2 linked regions of the Pontibacter liquoris genome follow. The protein of the gene in region 1 interacts with the protein of each later gene in a pairwise test. Links are inferred from orthologs where the notes say so. Each region holds a gene or a part of one and is shown on either strand. Other genes may lie near its edges.

The links. The genes of interacting proteins can lie anywhere in the genome.
Region 2: the proteins of LWL52_RS17950 (region 1) and topA interact in binary tests that used the Escherichia coli proteins (3 or more experiments, as listed by UniProt). The link is inferred for Pontibacter liquoris from one-to-one orthologs.

The regions. Positions count from the first base shown.
Region 1 is NZ_JALEBG010000003.1:216,404-223,874, reverse strand. The notes cover bases 4,769-7,471. They hold LWL52_RS17950 (IMPACT family protein), read right to left. Parts: upstream 6,570-7,471; coding sequence 5,967-6,569; downstream 4,769-5,966. Other genes in these bases: LWL52_RS17940 (DegT/DnrJ/EryC1/StrS family aminotransferase), read left to right, coding at 7,202-7,471; LWL52_RS17945 (sugar 3,4-ketoisomerase), read left to right, coding at 6,716-7,153; corA (magnesium/cobalt transporter CorA), read right to left, coding at 4,769-5,896. Outside these bases: LWL52_RS17970 (ATP-grasp domain-containing protein), read left to right, coding at 1-784; LWL52_RS17965 (universal stress protein), read right to left, coding at 781-1,671; LWL52_RS17960 (hypothetical protein), read left to right, coding at 1,836-4,559; more of corA, read right to left, coding at 4,763-4,768.
Region 2 is NZ_JALEBG010000001.1:2,376,853-2,384,722, forward strand. Bases 2,990-6,091 are described here. They hold topA (type I DNA topoisomerase), read left to right. Parts: upstream 2,990-3,379; coding sequence 3,380-5,803; downstream 5,804-6,091. Other genes in these bases: LWL52_RS09805 (SixA phosphatase family protein), read right to left, coding at 2,990-3,224; LWL52_RS09815 (SIR2 family NAD-dependent protein deacylase), read left to right, coding at 6,010-6,091. Also shown: LWL52_RS09795 (HAMP domain-containing protein), read right to left, coding at 1-1,606; LWL52_RS09800 (ParA family protein), read right to left, coding at 1,758-2,504; more of LWL52_RS09805, read right to left, coding at 2,730-2,989; more of LWL52_RS09815, read left to right, coding at 6,092-6,705; LWL52_RS09820 (DoxX family protein), read left to right, coding at 6,817-7,278; LWL52_RS09825 (ferritin family protein), read right to left, coding at 7,363-7,668; LWL52_RS09830 (o-succinylbenzoate synthase), read right to left, coding at 7,843-7,870. UniProt on the Escherichia coli protein: Releases the supercoiling and torsional tension of DNA, which is introduced during the DNA replication and transcription, by transiently cleaving and rejoining one strand of the DNA duplex.

The sequences.
Region 1 (7,471 bases):
CATTTCGTATCAGATCTGGGACGACCCTACTGTGGACTGGCGCCGGTTCGATGCCATTATCATGAAGTCGCCGTGGGATTACTTTGATAAGATAAATGCTTTTAATGCTTGGCTGGATGAACTCGAGAAGCTGGATGTGCCGGTGCTGAACCCCTTGCAAACCATCCGCTGGAACACCGATAAAAGCTACTTCAAAGACCTGGCAGCACAGCGCGTGGAGGTAGTGCCTACCTTGTGGCTGAACCAGGGCGATGCGTTTCAGGCCGAGGAGGTGTTTGCCCAATTGGGCGTGGAAAAGATCATCGTGAAACCGCGCGTGAGCGGGGGCGCCAAGAATACGCTGGCCCTTACCCTGGAGCAGGCCGTCGCCAGCACTTCTGCCATCAACGCGCTGCTGCAACAGGAACCTTTCATGGCGCAGCCTTTTATTCCGGAGGTGGCGCAGCAGGGCGAGTGGTCTTTCCTGTTTTTCGGGGGCAAGTATAGCCATACCGTGCTTAAAACCGCCAGGCCCGGCGATTTCCGGGTTCAGCACTTCTTTGGCGGTACCATTCATACGCCCACGCCACCGGCAGCCTTGTTGGCCACGGCGCAAACCATTGTAGAGAAGTTCGCCGCCGACTGCCTGTATGCCCGCGTAGACGGCGTAGCGATTGACGGCCGCTTTGTGCTGATGGAACTCGAACTGATAGAGCCTTTCCTCTTTATGGCAACCAGCCCGGGAGCTATGGCGCGTTATTATGAAGCGCTGCAGGCGCAGTTGCAGGCGTTGCGGGTAAGCTAGGTAGCAGTGTCGTTGTTGTGGAAGATTAGCAGTGGCACTTCTGCTGTGAGGACAAGTTTCTCTGCCAGACTGGGGTGCAGTATCCCCGCCAACATCCCCTGCTTGTGGGTAGTAAGCGCCAGCAGGTCTATCCGTTCGCGTTGCACATAGTCCTGCAGTGTCTCTGCTACATCGTCGCCCTCCAGCAGGGTAAAGTGAACGTCTTGTTCAGCTAAATTGGGTTGCAGTTTTTCTTTGAGCTGCGCTAGTAGCTGCCTGGCTTTCTTCTGGTCTGCCGGCGTTGCGATGTGCAGGCAGTGGAGGGTAGGATGGAAGGGTGCCAAAGTACCGATCAGGTACAAAATGGCTTCTTTATCTGCCTGATCAAAGCTGGTGGCGTATAGGATGTTGTGCCCTGCCTGTCCGGTATTGGTATTCGGAACGGTGAGTAGCGGCACGTTCAGTTTCTGTGCCATTTTGGTTGTAACGGTGCCAAAAATATTGCGGGCCAGGCTCGTCTCGCCCCGGGTAGCCATTACCACCAGGTCTGGATTATAGCGCTGTGCCTCTTCGGCGATCTTCTCTTCCGGCAACCCATGGACTAAGGCACGTTCCACCTGTACATGGCTCCCTTCTAAGCCAGCCTCGTTCAAAAGCTGCAGGTACAATTCTTCCAGTTGCATTTGGGCATCAGTATCATTGCGATGTAGCACCCGCTCTGTCTGTCGCTCCGATTGGGTCATTTCCTGGGGTGGGGGCATGTCCGTATCGGCATCCGACAGATAGTCCTGGTGGCAATGCAACAATAGCAGCCGGGCCTGTGGCTGGGCGGCTGCCAGCCTAAGCGCATAGCGACAGGCCTCTTCCGTACCGGCAGTGAAATCAACAGGGAGCAGGATTTTATACATAGTAGCTTTTATAAGATTGCAACTGTATACGATGGCTGGTGCGGGGATAGTTGTTACATAGCGGTTGAATGCTGCTTACGCGGCGCCTGCCGTGCAAACTACTGCCGGAGGCAAGGCTTTAAATTCAAAATTTCGCTTAGTTTTGTAGTCAGAACTTGCATCCCATGCCCAAACGCATCCTTTTATACTTTCTCGGCTTTGTTGTACTGGCGTCGCTGGCCTACTATGGCTTTAGCCGCTGGAAAGACTCGCGGGAGAAAGTGGACCTCTGGACGCTGGTGCCTGATAGCGCCACCTTTATTGTGGAAACCAGCCACCACGCCGCCCTGGTGGAGCATCTGAAGGAAACGGAGCTTTGGAACAGCGTGGCCATACTTCCTTTTGCCCAGCGCTTTCAGGAGAACATGGCCTGGCTCGACAGCATCTCGCCCGGCTCGCAGCGGTTGGCGCGCTTTCTGGATCAGAAAAATATTCTGACCTCGGTGCATGTGGTGGGCAAGGCCGATGTGGAAGTGGTATACTATGTGCCGGTCAATTCGGTGGGAGAGCACCGCTTTGTGCGCACCCTGACAGAGAACATCAGCAAAAGTGCGGTCTATAAAGAGGACACACGCAAGTACCAGGGCGTAGAGCTGACGGATGTGATCAACACGCGCAACGGCAGTAGCTTTACTTATTTCTCATATCATAACAACCTGATCATGAGTCCCTCGCCGGTGCTGGTGGAGGAGATCGTGCGGCGCATTAACCACGGCAACCTGGTGTCGGTGGCGGCCAGCTTTAAAAGCACCAATTACCTGAACCAGCCCGAAGTATACGCCAACGTTTTTGTTAACTACCGCAACCTGCCCGACCTGCTGGGTTTGTTTATGCAGCCCGAGCTGATGCCCCAGGTGCAATACCTGAGCAGCCTGTGCCAGAGCGGGATGCTGGAACTTAAACTGGAGCACGATAAAATATTTCTCAACGGCTTTTCGAACCCGGAGCGCCTGAAAGGGTCGTTGCACAGCGACATGCAGCCCCGGCGGCCGTATCCGCTCGGCGTGAAAGCTTACCTGCCCAGCCGCACCGCGGTGCTGCTCCATTTTGGCCTGGAGGAGGTAGCCCGACTGCGGGCGCAGGGTAGCGAGGCCCGGAAAGGCTCGGCCTATGCCGCCACTGCCGACAGCCTGGTGCATACTTTCAGCAACGAAGTAGCCCTGGCGTACCTGGAATCTTACAACATCACCACCAGCCCCGAGAAAGTAGTGTTTGCCCACCTGGGCAAGAAAGCCTCTGCCAACAAATTGCTTGCAAGCCTGATCCGGCAGGTAGCGGCCGCACGTAAAAACAAGCCCTACAAAGAGGAGTATGGCAGCTATACCATCCAGCTGCTGGACGTGCCGGAACTGCCGGCGCAACTGTTTGGCAGGCTGTTCGGTGGCTTTGAGCAAAGTTATGTGGTGCAGGTAGACGATTACATGTTGTTCTCCTCCGATATGGCCACACTGCGTTCGTTGCTGGACGATATCTCGGCCGAAAATGTGTGGAGCAAATCGGTGGCGCAAAAAGCTTTTCTGGAAGAAACACTGCAGGAAGCTAATTTCAGCCTCTACCTGAACACCGTTAATGCCTGGTACATCCTTAACCGCTATGTGACCGACAACGACCGCGAAGACCTGCTGCAGAATGCCTCGCTCATCAAGCGGTTTAACCAGGTAAGCCTGCAGTTCTCCAAAGTAGACTCACAGTACTATACCAGCTTTGTGTTCAGGCGGCAAAACAGGAGCAAGACAGGTGAAGATGTCTTCAGCACCGAACTCACCATGCCGTTCCCGAGCCGGCTGGACACCCGGCCTTTTGCCATCCAGAATGCCGTGGACCGAAGCCCGGAGGTGGTGGTGCAGGACTCGGCCAACATACTTTATAACATCACAGCCAACGATAAGCTGGGCTGGACTGATACGGTGGGCACCTCCATCAGGGGCGAGGTGCAGCAGATAGAATACGGGCCGGACAAAAAGCTTCGCTACCTGTATGCCACTGCTAACCACATCCACGCCGTAGACAACCACGGCCAGGAACTGGACAACTTTCCTTTTAACCTGGGCGACTCGCTGCGCATCCAGCACCTGTCGGTATATGATTATGATGGCAAAGGCAATTACGGCCTGCTGGTAGACGATGCCCAGGGCAACCTGTACCAGTATGATATGCGTGGAACGGCTATACCTGGCTGGCAGCCGCGGCCCATGGACTACCGCCTGGCGGCCGCGCCGCAGCATGTGCAGGTGGGCGGCCACGACGTGCTGCTGGTGCTACTCGAAAACGGGTATGTGTATGCCCTCAACCGCGACGGCGAAACGTATCCCGGTTTCCCGTTCAGTGTTAAATCGCCGCTCACATCGGGTGCTGTGATCAGGGCGGGGTCCGACTTGCGCCGCACCGAAGTCACAGCTGTGACAAAGTATGGCCAGGTGGTGGTGTTTAATTTGCAGGGCAAAGTGCTGCGCCGGGAGCAGTTGCTGCGCCCCAGCAAGCGGGCTATGTTCGAGCTGGTGCCCGAAAGCAGCAATGGGCGCTCATTTATACTCGTGCGGCAGGACCAGGGCAAGGTGGCTATCTTTGACCAGGACCTGAAGCAGGTTTTTGAGAAGCGGTATGTGACCTCGGCGCCTAAAATAGTGCAGTTCTATCACTTCGGGGGCGATAAAAAACTATACGCCATGACTGAGACCGGCCCGCAGAAAACATACCTCTATGATGTGAAAGGCAATCTGATTGGCAGCCGCGCCCTGGAAAGCAGCCAGCCCGTCACCTTGTATTACAACGAAGCAACCAACAGTTATACTTTATACAAGGTGTTCCGGCGAGAGCTTAAAAAGATCTCCTTTAAAGTGGCGGAGTGATGTTCGGACCCCGTATCAAGTATCAAGTATCAAGATGAAAAGAACAGGATACAACGGGTGTTCGGGATGAGCGTTATACTTTGCACCAGCTACGGAAGCATACTTCTTATACTTCTTTATACTTCCCGCAACTCCTACGCTTTCCTGTTTACCACCCAAGCTGGTACCATAATACGAGCTTCTAGCTGTGTGACAGGGAAAATTTAAAAGCTCCTGAACCAGCCTTTCCTGTAAAAGAAGAATAGCTGCAGCCCGATGAGCGCGACCATCAGAAAGAGCAGGATCGGGTACGCGTACGGCTGGTACAGCTCGGGCATGTTGAGCGGATAGACGCGACCCGTTTCCGGGTTTTCGTGTGCAAAGTTCATCCCGTACAAACCCACTATAAAACTGAGCGGAATAAAGATACTGGAGATAATGGTGAGCACTTTCATGATCTCGTTCATGCGGTTGCTGACCGTTGACATGTAGAGCTCCACCAAGCTGGAAGTCATTTCCTTTTGGTTGTCGATCAGGTCGATGAGCTGCACGACATGGTCGTAGGCATCGCGGAAGTATACGCGCAGGTTCCCGGGAATCACGTTTTCATCGAGGCGCAGCAACTCGTTCAGTTTGTCGCGCTCGGGCCAGACAATGCGGCGGAGCTTGATCAGTTCGCTTTTGAGGCTGAGCACCTCGCTGAGCGATTGCCGGTTGGGCTCCAGCAACACTAGCTGCTCTAATTTATCGGTATAACTGCCGATATCGCTCATCACCGGGAAATAATAATCCAGCACCACATCCAGAATAGCATAGGCCAGGTACATGACCGGGCGCGTACGGATAACGCCTTTGCCAACGCGGATACGCTCGCGTAGCGGGTCCAGACAATCCTCGTAATCGCTCTGCAGCGTGAGCACGTAGTTGGGGCCTGTAAAAATGGAAAGCTGCACATCATCCAGGCAGTGCGTGTCGTTTGACCAGCGCAGCATGCGCGAAATCAGGAACAGGCGGTTGCCCTCGAATTCTTCTACTTTCGGCCGCTGGTAATCGTTGATCACATCCTCCATCTGCAGCGGGTGCAGCCCGAAATCGCGGGTGATCTCTTCCAGTAACGAGAGGTTACCATACCCGCGTATGTCGACCCAGTGGCGGGCCTCCGGGGCGTTTCGCACCTTTTTGAGCAGTAGCTCATAGCTTTCCAGTTCCATTTCTTCCAGCGAGCTCTCGGAAAACGAGATCAGGAAAAAGCGCGGCTCATAGGCTTCGGCAGGCACGTACAAATGCCCGGGGCGGTCGCCCACTCTGCGGTCCAGTATCTTGCTTCGGTTGTGGCGGTTTTTTCTTCGTTTCGACATAGTATGGCAAAGCAGCGGTACAGGTGCAAGGTAGTAATTAATTCAGGCGCCGCCACGTTTGGAGCCGTACTTAAACAACTTCCGAGACCGATACGGCATCCAGCTCCAGCAGCCTGGCGGTCACGTCGGGCTGCAGCTTTTTACGCACCTCCAGCACCAGGTGGCAATCGAGCGCAAACTGCTGTTGTTTTATCTCCAGTTCGTATTCCTTTACCAGGCGCATCACCTCGTTCATCTGCGCATACTGGAAGTGCACCTGCAGCTGCACGGTTTCATACTTCTCAACGATGGTTGCCTGGCTAAGAGCATCGGCCGCCGCTGTTTTGTAGGCGTTTATCAGCCCGCTTACCCCCAGTTTTACTCCGCCGAAATAGCGCACCACCACTACCAGCACGTTGCTCAGCTCAGCCGAGCGGATCTGGCCAAGAATCGGGTCACCGGCCGAGTGGTTGGGTTCCCCGTCGTCGTTGGCGCGGTAGCGGCTTTTGTCGGCTCCCAATGTATAGGCGTAGCAATGATGGCGGGCATCGTAGTACTGCCGGCGGAGCGCTGCCAGCTGCTGCTTCACTTCCTCCTCCGAGTAAACCGGGTAGGCCAGGGCAATAAATTTGCTGCCTTTCTCTTTGTAGAGGCCTTCGGTGGGTGCGGCAATGGTATGGTAGGTATCTTGCATGGTTATAACCTGCGCTCAGGGCAGCAACGGCAGGAAGTATAAAACAAATTTAAACGAAAAGTTGACGCCTTACCAGCAGCTGTGCCCGAACACATAGCGCATTTCCCATAAAATCTGCTTATTTTGTAACAAACAAGCTTTATACTTTGCCCCAAGCCCCTTATATCCTGACCTTCGATAGCATTGGCTCCCTGTCCGAAGGCTTTCTAACCACAACCCAGCAGGCGCAGCAGTTGCCCTTTGCTGTGAAACGGGTGTTCTGGATGCACGGCACCCCAGCTGCTGTGGTGCGGGGGCGGCACGCTAATGTGGAGACGCAGGAAGTGCTGGTGGCCTTAACGGGAAGTATAAACGTGAAAACCGAGACAGCGGAAAGTTCAGCCGTATTTGAACTGAAACATCCTGACCAGGGCTTGTATATACCGGCTATGTGCTGGACGGAACTGACATTTTCTCCGGGCGCCATTGCGCTTTGCCTGGCTTCTACCGATTTCAGCGAAGCAGATTACATCCGGGATCACGCATTATTTAAAAAACTGGCTGTGCCAGCGGCAGCCTTAAAAACGGAACAAAGCCGTAAGTAGCCTTTTATCATTTGCCCTAAGCTATTCTTAAGCCCTGCCCCAAGCCTTATGCCGCTCCTCCCATACTTTGCTTTCAGAGATTACCCGGCAGGGCTGGAGGCACAGCTCATGCAGGCCGTAACCGACACCGTGAGCAGCAAAAGGTATATCCTGGGGGCGCACTTAGAAGGGTTTGAGCAGGAATTTGCGCGGTATCTAGGTATGGCAGCTGCCATCGGAGTAGGCAACGGCTACGATGCCCTGGTCATAGCCTTAAAAGCCGTGGGCGTTGGCCCGGGCGATGAGGTCGTGGTGCCGGCTCATACGTTTGTGGCTACC
Region 2 (7,870 bases), on another replicon or contig:
CACCCAGAATTCCTTCGGTGCCTACCTCACGTGCTACACGCGTTACTTCCGCGCCAAACACGTTCAGTCTGTCCACCATCTCATTGAGAATATCTTTCAGCTCACCCAGTTCGCCTTTCACGTCCACTGACACCTTCTGGGTCAGGTCGCCTTTTGCCACCGCAGTTGCTACGTTGGCAATGTCGCGCACCTGCGAGGTCAGGTTGCTGGCCATCAGGTTCACGTTATCGGTGAGTTCTTTCCAGGTGCCTTCTACTTTCGGTACTGTTGCCTGGCCGCCCAGTTTACCCTCTGTTCCTACTTCACGGGCAACGCGCGTTACCTCACCGGCAAAAATGTTGAGCGAGTCCACCATCTCATTGATGATGTCTTTGAGCTCGGCCATTTCGCCCTTTACATTTACCGTGATCTTCTGGCTCAGGTCGCCTTTTGCAACCGCGGTAGACACGTTGGCAATATCCCGCACCTGCGAGGTCAGGTTGCTGGCCATGTAGTTCACGTTATCAGTCAGGTCTTTCCATACCCCACCTACGTTTGGTACATTGGCCTGGCCGCCCAGTTTACCTTCTGTACCTACTTCACGGGCCACACGGGTTACTTCGTCAGCAAAGATGTTGAGCGAGTCCACCATCTGGTTCATATTGTCCTTCAGCTGGGCAAACTCACCGCGTACATCTACCGATATCTTCTGCGCCAAATCGCCCTTGGCCACCGCAGTAGCCACATTGGAGATGTCACGCATCTGCAAGGTCAGGTTATTGGCCATGGTGTTCACGTTGTCGGTCAGGTCTTTCCACACACCGGCCACGTTCGGCACCGATGCCTGGCCACCCAGCTTTCCTTCCGTTCCCACTTCCAGGGCCACACGCGTTACCTCACCGGCAAACAGGTTCAGGTTATCGATGGTACGGTTAATGGTTTCGGCCATTATTTTAAAGTCACCCGATACCGGGATCTGGAATGTTTCGTCCAGGTTACCGCCCGAGATATTCTTTAGTACTTTACCCACCTCCAGTACCGGCACCGCAATCGAATCTACCAGGCCATTGATGTTGTTGATCATGTCCTTCCAGAAGCCCGATGCATTTTCGGCAGAAGCCCTGGCCTTCAGGTTTCCTTCTACCCCAGCTACTTTCGAAATACGCGACACCTCGCCACCTACCCCACCAATCATCTCCACCATGGAGTTGTAGGCTTCGGCGATCTCGGCAAAAATGTCGTTGTTCTGTTTTGTCAGACGAACAGAGATATCCCCTTTCTTAAAGGCATCGAGGGCATAAAGCACTTTATTCAGTTGCTCGCTGATGTATTCAGGGCTTTGGGGCAGTTTCTGTTTGCTGACAGGCGCCGGCGCTTCGGCAATGGCAGCAGCGCCTCTGGCCGAAGAGGCATTCGCCGCTTTGTTGGCCGCTACTTTCGAATTGCCTTGTATGCTCCCGTTGCCGTTGGTGGCTGCCGGGGCACCGGCAGGCGCTTCGGATAAGGTAGTGGTAGCAACGGGGCCTGTTTCTTGTTTTGCCTTTGGGACAGAAATCTTGTTTGTGTTGGCTTCTACGTCACTGATGAGCTTGTCTTTGCTCAACTTCAAATTTTTACCTAAGGCCATATGTGTGTAATTGAGTTGGGTCTTTTAAACCTGCATTATAAGCAGAAGCACGCGCCGGTATCAGGTCCTTGCGCACAGTCAGGCATGAAAGTTTATGCAATTTAATCAATTTAATTGAATGCTTAAAATAGCGTTGCTGCGGATTTGGATATCAGGCCCCCGCAAACTCCTCAGCCAGTGCCCGGTAGTCTTTTGCGCCATGGGAGGAGGGTTCATAATCCAGCACGCTTTTGCCAAATGAGGGGGCTTCGGCAAGCTTCACATTTAGGCGTATCTGGCTTTTAAATATGCGTTCCTTCACATTTTCGTGTAGGTATTCGAGCACTTCCTGGCTCAGTTTACGACGTATATCAAACATGACCACTACGATGCCTTTAATTTTAAGTTTCGGGTTAAAAGCTTTTTTAACTTTTTGCACCGTATTCATGATCTGGTCCAGCCCCTGCAGGGTCAAAACTTCCATCTGCAGCGGAATGAGCACTTCCTGTGCAGCTGTAAGCGCATTCAGCGTTAAGACCGACAGGGAAGGTGGACAGTCGATGAGCACATAATCGTAGGACTTTGCCTGCGTTAGCATCTTTTTAAGAAACAATTCCCGTTCGGGTTGCTGCACCAGCGAGATCTCGATATCCACCAGGTCGTTCGACCCCGGCGCGATCCAGATGCCATCCTTCTCCACTACGATGTCCTCCAGTGACTTATTTCCCAGAAAAACATCGGCCAGGGTATCCTGCGGCCGCGAAACGGCCAGCGAATACGACAGGTTACTTTGCGGGTCCAGGTCTAGCAGCAGTACTTTGTGGCCTAATTTGCTCAGGGCGCTGCCCAGGTTAATGGTTGTAGTTGTTTTTCCAGTGCCGCCTTTCTGGTTGATGACAGCGACGATGGTTGTTCTCATATAGTATAATTCTTGACGCGAATGCAAGTATAAAACATGCGTGCCACTAAACTACAAAAATTCTGCACACAGCGCCTCCTTTCCCGAAAGACTTTCTGCTACCATGCGCTGCAGCACGTTTCCGGGAGAGCAGCCCTCTAAGTATAAACAAGTATAAAATAAGTATAAATAAGTATGAACAGGATGTTTCTTGCCGTGGCAGCAGTACTTATACCTGCTCCTGGGTCAGGAAACTGCCTGCAGGTTCGAAGCGTGCAGCAGGCCCGTAGTGGCGTATACTTCCTGCCAGTTAGCAAGTTCCAGGGTGATGGCCACCACATTGGCCGGGTTTAGATACCCCACATGTTGCCCGCTCAGGTCGCGGGCCAGGCGCGTAATTCCCGGGTTATGCGCTACGAGCAAGACGGTTTTTACCTGGTTGGGCAAGGCTGCCAGTGCGTGCAGCAGTTCTACTTCCCGGGCATTATACAGGCTGGGCTCATAGTTGATCTTTTCCTCATCAAAGTATAAGCGTGCGGCCAGAATACGGGCTGTATCGTGGGCGCGGCGGGCGGGGCTTGCCAGCAGGGCATCTACTTTCACGAATTTATCGCGGAGCCACTTGCCAGCCTGCAGGGCCTGCTGACTGCCGTGAGGCGTCAGCTCACGCTCAAAATCGGGCTGTAGCGGATAAGGGTCATACGTTTCTGCATGACGGCAGAGGAGTACAGTTCGTTGCATATTAAGTGTAAAGTATCCGTATAGCGTATTTATTAGTGAACTACTGGTTCATTTATCCGTGTTAAACCTATGTTATACGTTTGTGGTTGTAATTGTTAGAAAAATTATTGGAACTTTGGGCAAATTTCGACCGCACCTGCCTGTAAAAATAAAGGATGATAAAAAACTTAGTTATAGTAGAGTCGCCTGCCAAGGCCAAGACAATCGAGGGTTACTTAGGAAAAGACTTTGTAGTGAAATCGAGCTTTGGCCATGTACGCGATTTACCGAAAGACAACAATGCCATTGACGTAGCCCACGGCTTTAAGCCCACCTACGTGATATCCAGCGATAAAAAGGAAGTGGTGGCGCAGCTGCGCAAGCTGGCCAAAGAAGCCGAAACCGTGTGGCTTGCATCGGACGATGACCGAGAAGGCGAAGCCATTTCGTGGCACCTGACCGAGGCCCTGAACCTGAATGACAAACAAACGCGCCGGATCGTTTTCCGGGAGATCACCAAGAATGCGATCCTGAACGCCATCAGCACGCCGCGCGGTATCGACATGGATCTGGTAAATGCCCAGCAGGCCCGCCGTATCCTGGACCGGCTAGTTGGTTTTGAGCTATCGCCTGTGCTCTGGAAAAAAATAAAGACCGGCCTTTCGGCTGGCCGTGTGCAGTCAGTAGCCGTGCGCCTGGTAGTGGAGCGCGAGCGCGAGATTGAGCGCCACAAAGCCGAAGCTTCCTTCCGCATCACCGCTAAATTTGATGTGCAGGGCCGCACGCTGGAAGCCGAGCTGCCCACCAAGTATAAAACCGAAGATCAGGCGCAAGCTTTCCTGCAACGTTGCATCGGGGCGGATTATACCATTGAGAACCTGGAGCAGAAGCCGCTCAAGCGCACCCCTGCCCCTCCGTTCACCACCTCCACGCTGCAGCAGGAAGCCAGCCGCAAGCTATACTTCTCGGTGGCCCAGACCATGACTATCGCCCAGCGGTTGTATGAAGCCGGTAAGATCTCCTACATGCGTACGGACTCGCTGAACCTGTCGGAAGAAGCGATACAGGGCGCCAGCCGTGAGATACAGGCTTCTTTTGGCGAGCGTTTTGTGAAAACCCGCCGCTTTAAAACCAAAAACGCATCGGCACAGGAAGCCCACGAAGCCATCCGTCCCACGGATTTCTCGCAGATGGTAGCCAGCTCCGACCGCAACGAGCAGCGCCTGTATGAACTGATCTGGAAGCGTGCCATTGCCTCTCAGATGGCGGATGCTGAAATTGAGAAAACAACCGTAACGATCGGCATCTCCACCCAGCCGGAGCAAAAACTGATCGCTACCGGGGAGGTCATCAAATTTGAAGGCTTTCTGAAAGTATACATCGAATCGAAGGATGAGGAAGATGGCGAAGGCGAAGACCAGGATGTAAAAGGCATGTTGCCGCCGCTGACCATTGGCCAGCAGATTGCGCTGCGGCAAATGCTGGCTACCCAGCGCTACTCCCGCCCTGCTGCCCGCTACACGGAAGCCAGCCTGGTGAAAAAGCTGGAAGAAATGGGTATCGGTCGCCCGTCTACCTACGCTCCTACCATTTCTACTATCCAGAAACGCGGCTATGTGGAGAAGGATAACCGCGAAGGCAAAGAGCGCCCGTTCCAGGTACTGACCCTGCAAAATGATGCTATCACCTCGCAGACCAAAACCGAACTGACGGGGGCTGAAAAAGCCAAACTCTTCCCGACCGATACGGCTATGGTGGTAAATGACTTTTTGGTGGAGCATTTCCCCAACGTGATCGATTACTCGTTCACAGCGCGCGTGGAAGCAGAGTTTGATGAGATCGCCCAAGGTCAGAAAGGCTGGGAAACGATGCTGGACCAGTTTTACGAAGCTTTTCATGAGCGCATTGCCTCCAGCGAAAGCATTAACAGGGCCGATGTATCGGGTGCCCGCGAGCTAGGCCAGGACCCCACCACCGGCAAAACCATTCTGGCAAAGCTGGGGCGTTTTGGGCCTTATGTACAGTTGGGCGAAGAAAATGAAGAGACCGGTGAAAAGCCGCTTTACGCCAGCCTGCGCAAAGGCCAGTTCATCGAAAGCCTGACCCTGGAGGATGCCCTAGATCTGTTTAAGCTGCCTCGCATTGTGGGCATGTACGAAGACAAAGAAATGAAGGCGGCTATCGGGCGTTTCGGTCCCTATATCAGCCATAACAGCAAGTTTTATTCTTTGCCGAAAATACTGGACCCGATGACGGTAACGGCCGAAGAAGCGGTGGCGCTGATCGAGACGAAGCGCAAGGCGGATGCGGAAAAGCTCATCAAAGACTTCCCGGAAAATGCCGACGTGCAGGTTCTCAATGGCCGCTACGGACCCTACATTGTAGTGGGCAAAAAGAACGTGAAAATACCAAAGGACAAAGAGCCCGCGGAATTGACGCTGCAGGAGTGCCTGGATCTGGCGGAAGCTACACCGGAGAAAAAAGGCCGGGGTGGTTTCAAGAAAAAAGCAGAACCTGCCGCTAAGAAACCGGCGGCTAAGGCAAAGGCCAAACCGGCAGCCAAGAAGGCTCCGGCTAAAAAGAAACCGGCCGGCAAGTAAGCGGCTTATACTTTAACCATGAAAAAGCCTTCTGTTTATAGCAGAAGGCTTTTTCTTTTGCTGCCAACCAAGCTTTCTTACTTTACTTTCTGCTGCCTACTAGCCGATCTGCCAGAACGGTATATGCAGCAAAGATGCGTTGCATAGTGAAAACCTTGCAGCAACCTGGCAGGTACACCTTTATAGTAAAAAGATTTGCTACGAAAATGAAAAAGCGACTTGTCGTGCTTACGGGTGCTGGTATTAGCGCCGAAAGCGGAATTGCTACCTTCCGGGATGCCAACGGGTTGTGGGAAGGCGTGGATGTGATGGAAGTGGCCTCGCCGCAGGGCTGGCGCAAAAATCCGGAGCGGGTACTGGCGTTCTATAACCAGCGGCGCAAAAACGCGCACGAGGTGCAACCCAATGCCGGGCACCTGGCCCTGGCAGAACTGGAAACCGATTTCGATGTACGCATTATCACCCAGAACGTGGACGACCTGCACGAGCGCGCCGGCTCCAGCCATGTACTGCACCTGCATGGCAAACTGTTCGAAAGCCGCAGCACCCTAGACCCTACGCTGGTATACCCGGTGGAAGGCTGGGAACTGAAACTCGGCGATAAATGCGCCCGGGGGTCACAGTTGCGGCCCAACATCGTATGGTTCGGCGAGCCCGTACCGATGATGGAAAAGGCGATGGAAGAAGCGCTGATAGCCGACATCTTTCTGGTAGTGGGCACCTCGCTGGTTGTGTACCCGGCGGCAGGGCTGGTCGATTTTATTCCGGATGAAACGCCTCTGTTTGTGGTGGACCCTAAATTACCGGAACTGCCCAGGCGCCCGAACCTGCATCTGTATGAAGAGAATGCCAGCACAGGTATGCGCAAAGTAGCCGAGGTGCTTCGCCAAAAATACTGGTAGCGCCTGCCTGGCCACCCGGCAATGATCCTGATTCATTAATCGATAAAAATAATATTATCTATACTTGATTAAATCCGTAATGTTTTATATTCAACTACTTAGGTATAAAGTATGGATTTTAAAAGCAGAATTTTCAGAACACCTAATACCTGGAGCTTAACCATTATCCGGTGCTTTTTAGGCATCGTACTCTTTCCGCACGCCGCGCAGAAGCTGCTGGGATGGTTTGGCGGTCCGGGACCTTCGGGCTTTACAGGCGGATTTGCACAGATGACCGGCTGGCCGGCAGCAATCGCCTGGCTGGTGATCATCATAGAGTTCTTTGGCTCCATATGCCTGATCCTGGGTTTGCTCACGCGCTTCTGGGCCTTGTGCATCCTGTTCCTTTTTATGGGTATCATCCTGTTTGTGCACCTGCACAACGGCTTTTTTATGAACTGGAGCGGACAGCAGGCCGGCGAAGGATACGAATATCACCTGCTCGTGATCGGTATGGCCTGGGCATTGGTAGTAGGCGGACCGGGTAATTTAAGTATAGACCGCACCCTGCCGGAGAAAGAGCGGGCCTTCTAAAATGAAAAAGCGGGATCGCTGTGGCAGCTATCCCGCTTATTACAAGTATGTTTTACAAGGTTATTGGAGGGTTACAGGCAGCAATTAATCTTCTGCCTCTTCGCCTTTTTCTACAATATCTCCTTCCGAGAAGAGGATAATCTTCATCATCTCGCGCCATTTTGGTTTCTGGCGCAGCAAAAATTCCAGATCCATGCCAAAGTGCTTGAACTCTTCGTTCTGGGCATTTTTCATAATGGCTTTGGCCTGCTCGTTTTTCTCCACCGAGATGCGTTGCTCGTACCAGCTAATGGCCTCCGCCTCCTCAATTACGGAGGTGATCATGCGGGCAAATGTGCGTGTTTCTTCTGATAGTTCATGAGCAGGCTCATGGTATTGTTCTGTCGGCATGCTAAAAAGGTTAAGATTAAAGTATACTTACCTGACTAACGCCCCTCTGCCGCCAAGGTTAGTATTAATTTTGAATAACTGAATTCTGAATGACTGAATTCAATATGTAGATTTTGTGCCAACGCCTAATTAACAGCTTCATACCCTTCCCTATCAGTTATTCAAAATTCAAAATTACTCCTTGTACCAAAGCAGGCCCTGC